2 regions of the Paenibacillus sp. HWE-109 genome follow, and region 2 is predicted to be linked to the other one. Evidence: a T-box and tRNA genes for the amino acid it is inferred to sense, from the RefSeq annotation. Region 2 holds a T-box; the other holds one or more tRNA genes.
What was found. A T-box is a leader RNA that pairs with one kind of tRNA and senses whether it is charged. The one in region 2 lies ahead of LOZ80_RS01825 (valine--tRNA ligase), so its partner is inferred to be a tRNA-Val.
Positions count from the first base shown of each region.

Region 1: it has a tRNA-Val gene. The T-box ahead of LOZ80_RS01825 (valine--tRNA ligase) is inferred to sense a tRNA for this amino acid. The anticodon was not compared.

Region 1 is NZ_CP091881.1:8,293,977-8,297,513, forward strand. Features, by position in the region: rRNA gene LOZ80_RS35870 (23S ribosomal RNA) at 1-1,709, shown strand, start outside; rRNA gene rrf (5S ribosomal RNA) at 1,840-1,956, shown strand; tRNA gene LOZ80_RS35880 (tRNA-Asn) at 1,962-2,037, shown strand; tRNA gene LOZ80_RS35885 (tRNA-Ser) at 2,064-2,155, shown strand; tRNA gene LOZ80_RS35890 (tRNA-Glu) at 2,192-2,266, shown strand; tRNA gene LOZ80_RS35895 (tRNA-Val) at 2,345-2,420, shown strand; tRNA gene LOZ80_RS35900 (tRNA-Met) at 2,464-2,540, shown strand; tRNA gene LOZ80_RS35905 (tRNA-Asp) at 2,572-2,648, shown strand; tRNA gene LOZ80_RS35910 (tRNA-Lys) at 2,666-2,741, shown strand; tRNA gene LOZ80_RS35915 (tRNA-Leu) at 2,776-2,860, shown strand; gene LOZ80_RS35920 (DUF1450 domain-containing protein) at 3,007-3,258, shown strand; gene LOZ80_RS35925 (ferritin) at 3,373-3,537, shown strand, end outside.
Region 2 is NZ_CP091881.1:406,012-409,548, reverse strand. Features, by position in the region: gene LOZ80_RS01825 (valine--tRNA ligase) at 1-1,864, opposite strand, end outside; T-box leader at 1,961-2,218, opposite strand; gene LOZ80_RS01820 (LysM peptidoglycan-binding domain-containing protein) at 2,398-3,507, opposite strand.

The DNA.
Region 1 (3,537 bases), 1.2 Mb from region 2:
GCACTTTGTGCATGGGTAGGGGAGCGTTGTATGTACGTTGAATTCTGACCGTAAGGACAGGTGGAGCGCATACAAGTGAGAATGCCGGTATAAGTAACGAAAAGATCAGTGAGAATCTGATCCGCCGAAAACCTAAGGGTTCCTGAGGAAGGCTCGTCCGCTCAGGGTAAGTCGGGACCTAAGGCGAGGCCGAAAGGCGTAGTCGATGGACAACAGGTGGAAATTCCTGTACCACCGTAGCCGTTATGAGCAATGGAGTGACGCAGAAGGATAGTGACGCAGACTGATGGATGTCTGTCCAAGCAGTGAGGCTGATGTGTAGGCAAATCCGCACATCGTAAGGCTGGGCTGTGATGGGGAGGGAAACTTTAAGTACCGTAGGTCATGATTTCACACTGCCAAGAAAAGCTTCTAGCCAGGCGAAGGTGCCCGTACCGCAAACCGACACAGGTGGGTGAGAAGAGAATTCTAAGGCGCGCGGAAGAACTCTCGTTAAGGAACTCGGCAAAATGACCCCGTAACTTCGGGAGAAGGGGTGCCTCGGTAGGGTGAATAGCCCGAGGGGGCCGCAGTGAAAAGGCCCAAGCGACTGTTTAGCAAAAACACAGGTCTGTGCGAAGCCGCAAGGCGAAGTATACGGGCTGACGCCTGCCCGGTGCTGGAAGGTTAAGAGGAGTGGTTAGGGGCAACCCGAAGCTATGAATTGAAGCCCCAGTAAACGGCGGCCGTAACTATAACGGTCCTAAGGTAGCGAAATTCCTTGTCAGGTAAATTCTGACCCGCACGAATGGCGTAACGACTTGGGCGCTGTCTCAACGAGAGATCCGGTGAAATTTTAATACCTGTGAAGATGCAGGTTACCCGCGACAAGACGGAAAGACCCCATGGAGCTTTACTGCAGCTTGATATTGGACTTTGGTACGATCTGTACAGGATAGGTGGGAGCCTTTGAAGCCTGAGCGCCAGCTTGGGTGGAGGCGCCGTTGGGATACCACCCTGATCGTATCGGAGTTCTAACCTGGTACCGTGATCCGGTATGGGGACAGTGTCAGGTGGGCAGTTTGACTGGGGCGGTCGCCTCCTAAAATGTAACGGAGGCGTTTAAAGGTTCCCTCAGAATGGTTGGAAATCATTCGCAGAGTGCAAAGGCATAAGGGAGCTTGACTGCGAGACCTACAAGTCGAGCAGGGACGAAAGTCGGACTTAGTGATCCGGTGGTACCGAATGGAAGGGCCATCGCTCAACGGATAAAAGCTACCCTGGGGATAACAGGCTTATCTCCCCCAAGAGTCCACATCGACGGGGAGGTTTGGCACCTCGATGTCGGCTCATCGCATCCTGGGGCTGAAGTAGGTCCCAAGGGTTGGGCTGTTCGCCCATTAAAGCGGTACGCGAGCTGGGTTCAGAACGTCGTGAGACAGTTCGGTCCCTATCTGTCGCGGGCGTAGGAAATTTGAGAGGAGCTGTCCTTAGTACGAGAGGACCGGGATGGACGTACCGCTGGTGTACCAGTTGTCTCGCCAGAGGCATAGCTGGGTAGCTATGTACGGAGGGGATAAGCGCTGAAAGCATCTAAGCGCGAAGCCCCCCTCAAGATGAGATTTCCCAGTATGTAAGACCCCTTGTAGACGACGAGGTTGATAGGTTCGAGGTGGAAGTGCGGCAACGTATGCAGCTGACGAATACTAATCGGTCGAGGGCTTAACCTAATCCCAACCAAGTGAAGATAAGCTTTGTAGCTAATTCCGACTACTTGATTGGGAACCAGAAATCCTAAGAATATCTAACTTTACGCACGTTTCGTATCTAGTTTTCAAGGCGCAAACCACGCTTTGACTGTTTGGTGATGATGGCGGAGGGGACCCACGCGTTCCCATCTCGAACACGACCGTTAAGCCCTCCAGCGTCGATGGTACTTGAACCGCAGGGTTCTGGGAGAGTAGAACGTTGCCAAGCAGTTTTCCCTGATAGCTCAGTTGGTAGAGCACTCGACTGTTAATCGAGTTGTCACAGGTTCGAGTCCTGTTCGGGGAGCCATTTTTATAACATACCAGGCTTTTCATGGAGAGGTGTCCGAGCTGGCCGAAGGAGCACGATTGGAAATCGTGTAGACGTCACAAGCGTCTCGAGGGTTCGAATCCCTCTCTCTCCGCCATATCTAGCTTATACATCCGAGAAGCCTGTTTTACGAGGCCCGTTGGTCAAGTGGTTAAGACACCTCCCTTTCACGGAGGTAACAGGGGTTCGAGTCCCCTACGGGTCACCAACTAATCCCCACAAAGTGACGTATTGCTGACGAAGCATATTCCGATTACTTTGCGTGGGCCGGTACAACACTTCCCATGGAGGCTTAGCTCAGCTGGGAGAGCATCTGCCTTACAAGCAGAGGGTCGGCGGTTCGATCCCGTCAGCCTCCACCATATATCCCTTTAACGGGGTCGATGAAATTTATATGCTTAATGACGCGGGGTGGAGCAGCCCGGTAGCTCGTCGGGCTCATAACCCGAAGGCCGCAGGTTCAAATCCTGCCCCCGCAACCAATCTTCTTACAGAAGATATTGTACATAGTGTGGAGCTGTGGTGTAGTGGCCCAACATGCCTGCCTGTCACGCAGGAGACCGCGGGTTCGAATCCCGTCAGCTCCGCCATTTTTTATTTATGGCATGAGTCATTAGCTCAGTTGGTAGAGCACCTGACTTTTAATCAGGGTGTCGTAGGTTCGAATCCTACATGACTCACCATTCTTTGATCATCGATCAAAGTTTTTCTGTTTATGCGGTCATGGCGGAATTGGCAGACGCGCACGGTTCAGGTCCGTGTGGGCTAACCCCCCGTGGAGGTTCGAGTCCTCTTGACCGCATCACGCAAAGAGTTTTCCTTTATCCTTTTACAGGGATGAGGGAAAGCTCTTTTTTTTGCGAATCATACAAAATAGTGTTGACATTGATTATTATTATCACTAATATCAAGTGTAGCGATTGAAGTGAGTGGCGGGGAGTGATCGAGATGAAAACGATTAAATACTGCTGTAGAAATGAGAAGTTCGGGTCCAAGCAAATTTTCAAATCCTTGAAAAACGAGTATCCTGACCTCAAGCAGAAAAAGAAAGATTGCTTAGGCAACTGCAAGCATTGCAAGAAAGAATGTATCGCGATGATTGGTAAAAAAGAATTGCTGTGCGCGGCTTCGCCAGATTTACTTTATGCTCAGATTAAGCAAATTATTGCTGAATCTAGAGTTGAAAGCGTGATGGCATGAATATAGATCTGTTAAAATTGTTACTTCCGTTTGTATTTGTATGCGGAGTTCTGGTAATCTTGTATGTATGGGGAATTAATAAAAGCTAACCATACAGAAGGGATGTGTGCATCAATGTTAAACGATACACTAACTGGCGCTCTTAACGAGCAAATGAACTATGAATTTTACTCGGCGCACGTCTATTTAGCGATTGCAGGTTACTGTGCAGGGGAGAGCTTGGATGGCTTCTCCAACTTTTTCAAAGTGCAAGCGGAAGAAGAGAAGTTCCATGCGATG
Region 2 (3,537 bases):
ATATCCAACGGTCCGCTGTTCCCAGTTTCCCTGACAGATCGATATCCGCTGCGCTTACACCTTCCAGGTTCATCAAGGCAAACCGGGAGGCATTCCAGATCTTATTGGCAAAATTCCGCGCCTGTTCCACACGTTCCCAACGGAAACGAAGATCTTGACCCGGCGTGCTGCTGGTCGAAATCATATAGCGCATCGCATCAGCGCCATACTTCTCGATAACTTCCAAAGGATCAACGCCGTTGCCTAGAGATTTGGACATTTTGCGGCCTTCCGAATCACGTACAAGACCATGCATCAAAACATCTTTAAACGGAATTTGCTTGGTGAATTCCAACCCTGTGAAGATCATCCGGGATACCCAGAAATAGATGATATCATAGCCGGTTACGAGCACATTTGTCGGATAGAAGCGTTTCAAATCCTCAGCTTCTTCATTGGGCCAACCGAGCGTTGAGAACGGCCACAAAGCCGAGCTAAACCACGTATCCAACACATCGTTATCTTGGTTCAGGTTGGTGCTTTGGCAATGCGAGCACGAGGTCGCATCTTCACGAGTTACTGTGATTTGACCACAGTCCGCACAGTGCCAAGCTGGGATGCGGTGTCCCCACCATAACTGACGGGAGATACACCAATCACGTACGTTTTCGATCCAATTCAAATAAATTTTCTCGAAGCGATCGGGAACAAAATTAACGCCATTGCCTGATTTCTGTGCATCAATGGCTTTCTCGGCAAGCGGCTGCATCTTCACAAACCATTGTGTCGATAGATACGGCTCGATAACCGCGCCGCTGCGCTCACTGTGACCAACTTGATGAACGTGTTCTTCAATTTTGATAAGAACGCCTTGCTCCTTCAGATCAGCAATGATTTGCTTGCGGCATTCAAAGCGATCTTGCCCTTGGTAAGGGCCTGCATTGGCATTCATCGTGCCGGTTTCATCCATGACGAGAATTTGCGGGAGATCATGACGTTTGCCTACTTCGAAATCGTTCGGATCATGCGCAGGCGTAATTTTAACCGCACCGCTTCCGAATTCTTTCTCTACATACTCATCGGCAATGATTGGAATCTCGCGATTTACAATCGGCAGCAGCAGGGTTTTACCGATAAGATGCTGATAGCGCTCATCTTTGGGATGTACAGCAACAGCGGTATCTCCGAGCATGGTTTCCGGTCTTGTCGTTGCCACGACGATAGAATCAGTTCCGTCAGCAGTTTTATAAGAAAGATGATAGAGGGCGCCTTGCACCTCTTTGTACTCTACTTCAATATCAGACAAGGCTGTGCGTGCAGCTGGATCCCAGTTAATAATATAATTGCCGCGATAGATTAGCCCTTTCTCATACAAGCTTACGAAGACTTCGCGTACCGCTTGGGAAAGTCCCTCATCCAGCGTAAACCGTTCCCTGGAATAATCGAGCGAGAAGCCCATTTTAGCCCACTGCTCACGAATCGTATTGGCGTACAGTTCTTTCCATTCCCATACTTTCTCCAGGAATTTCTCGCGGCCTAGATCATAACGCGTCTGGCCATCTTCACGAAGCTTCTGTTCCACTTTTGTTTGCGTCGCAATACCCGCATGGTCAGAACCCGGCAGCCATAGCGTGTCGAATCCTTGCATCCTCTTGGTACGCACCAGAATATCCTGCAAAGTGAAATCAAGCGCATGCCCGATATGCAGCATACCGGTAACATTCGGAGGCGGAATGACAATTGTATACGTTTCGGCATCCGGACGGTTGCCCGCTTTGAAAAACTCATTCTTAATCCAGTAATCATACCACTTGCGTTCAGCTTCTTTCGGATCATACGTTGTTGGCATTTGTAATTGCTCTTTGGTTTCGTTAGCTTCAGTCATCGGACTACCTCCATTACTAGGATCTCTGTTTATAGGCTTCGTGAGCCTGCAATTCATCGTAACCAGCTAAATTCAAACAAAAAAAGCCCTCCGCCCGCAAAGGACGAAAGGCTTGCGCTTCCGTGGTACCACCTTCATTCCGCGCAGCTTCAACAAAGGAAGCGCGTGGCTCTCAAACAGATAACGGCTGCGGCCGGCAAATGCTATTTCAACAATTCCGAATATACGGATGCTGCTGTCACATTTACAACTCCAGGGCGACTTCGTTCGGTTGCTTCCTATGGAACCTTTCAGCGCTACCAGTTCCACTCTCTGAAGGGCTTACCGCCTACTACTCCCTATCAACGTTTCCATTATTACTCAAAATGGTTTACATCATATGATAACCAACATTTGAAACAGAGTCAATATATCATTCCAGTATTACCGATTATCCATAAAATATGCTTCTTTTTTGCAAGATGTTACAGCATGCCAAAAGAGCCCCCAGCCGCGAAAAGCAGCCAGAGGCTCTTGCCTATGTATCTTGTTACTTACCGAGGTAGATAAATAACTTGACCAATGGAAATATCCTGATCGTTCAAACGATTCAAAAGTTGAAGCTCCCGCGGATTAAGCTCATAGCGCTTAGCAATCGACTCGAGCGTATCTTCCTTTTGAACAATACACAGCTTGAGCTTTCTGAATTCCTGGGAATTCGTGCTGCTGGAGAGGAACAGGCGACGCCATTCTACCGGATCTGCCCGCGACTCCTCAGCAAGCGCAGCCTCCGCCGCTTCCTCCGCTTTCCTTTTATCAGTGAGATAGGAGCCCGCCTTGGATAGTAGCGATTTGATGCCGTAGGGATTGAGGTCAGTCGCCTCATTGGCTTTCTTGCCAAATGCGACTTTAAGATCCTTCTTCTCTTCCGTAACAACCGTGTTTTCAGGATGGGGAGTCACCTTCAATTCTGTTTGTTCAATGTCAATGACCATCGTGCCCTCAGTATCATCATCTTGCGGCATCTCTTCCTGTACGAAAGGAGCTGCCGGATTCGCAGTTGGTGCTTCCGCTATCGGCCCTAAATCTTTAAATTCAGGAACAGGCTGCATAGCGGGCGGCTCTTGGTAGGTCTGCGCCGGAGCTGGCTGCGGCTCTTGGGCGTTCTGCACGGGCATAGGTACAGGTGCAGGCTCTGCAGGGGCTGGCTGCACGGGAGCAGGCGGCTCGTACCGCGGTATGCCAACTTCGTGCACGAAAGTAACCTCTTCATCCTCACGCCAGCTCTCCTGTGGAACAGAAACAATTTCGATCCCTTGGAGGGAAAGAACTCCAGTCACATTCAAGCTACGCGCGGACAACAGATCGATATCAAAGTTCTCAATCTCAACCTGAATATCTTCTACACGATGGATACGGTTCAGCGGCAATGTGATTTCGACTGGAATCAAGTGCTCGAGAGAACGAGGCGTTCCTCCATCCTCACCATTGTAATTGCCTGTGAGAAGTAAATTCCCCTTGAGGATGGCCTGATCATCCAACGTAAGTACTTGAATATGAGGAAGCAATTCAACATCGTTTAATTCTTGAATCCCCGCCAAATCCTCCTGCAAATGAACCCGCTCATAGATATCAAATCGTAAACCTGGTTGTTGTTCAGACACCGAATGAATCCTCCCTTCCATCAAACCCGG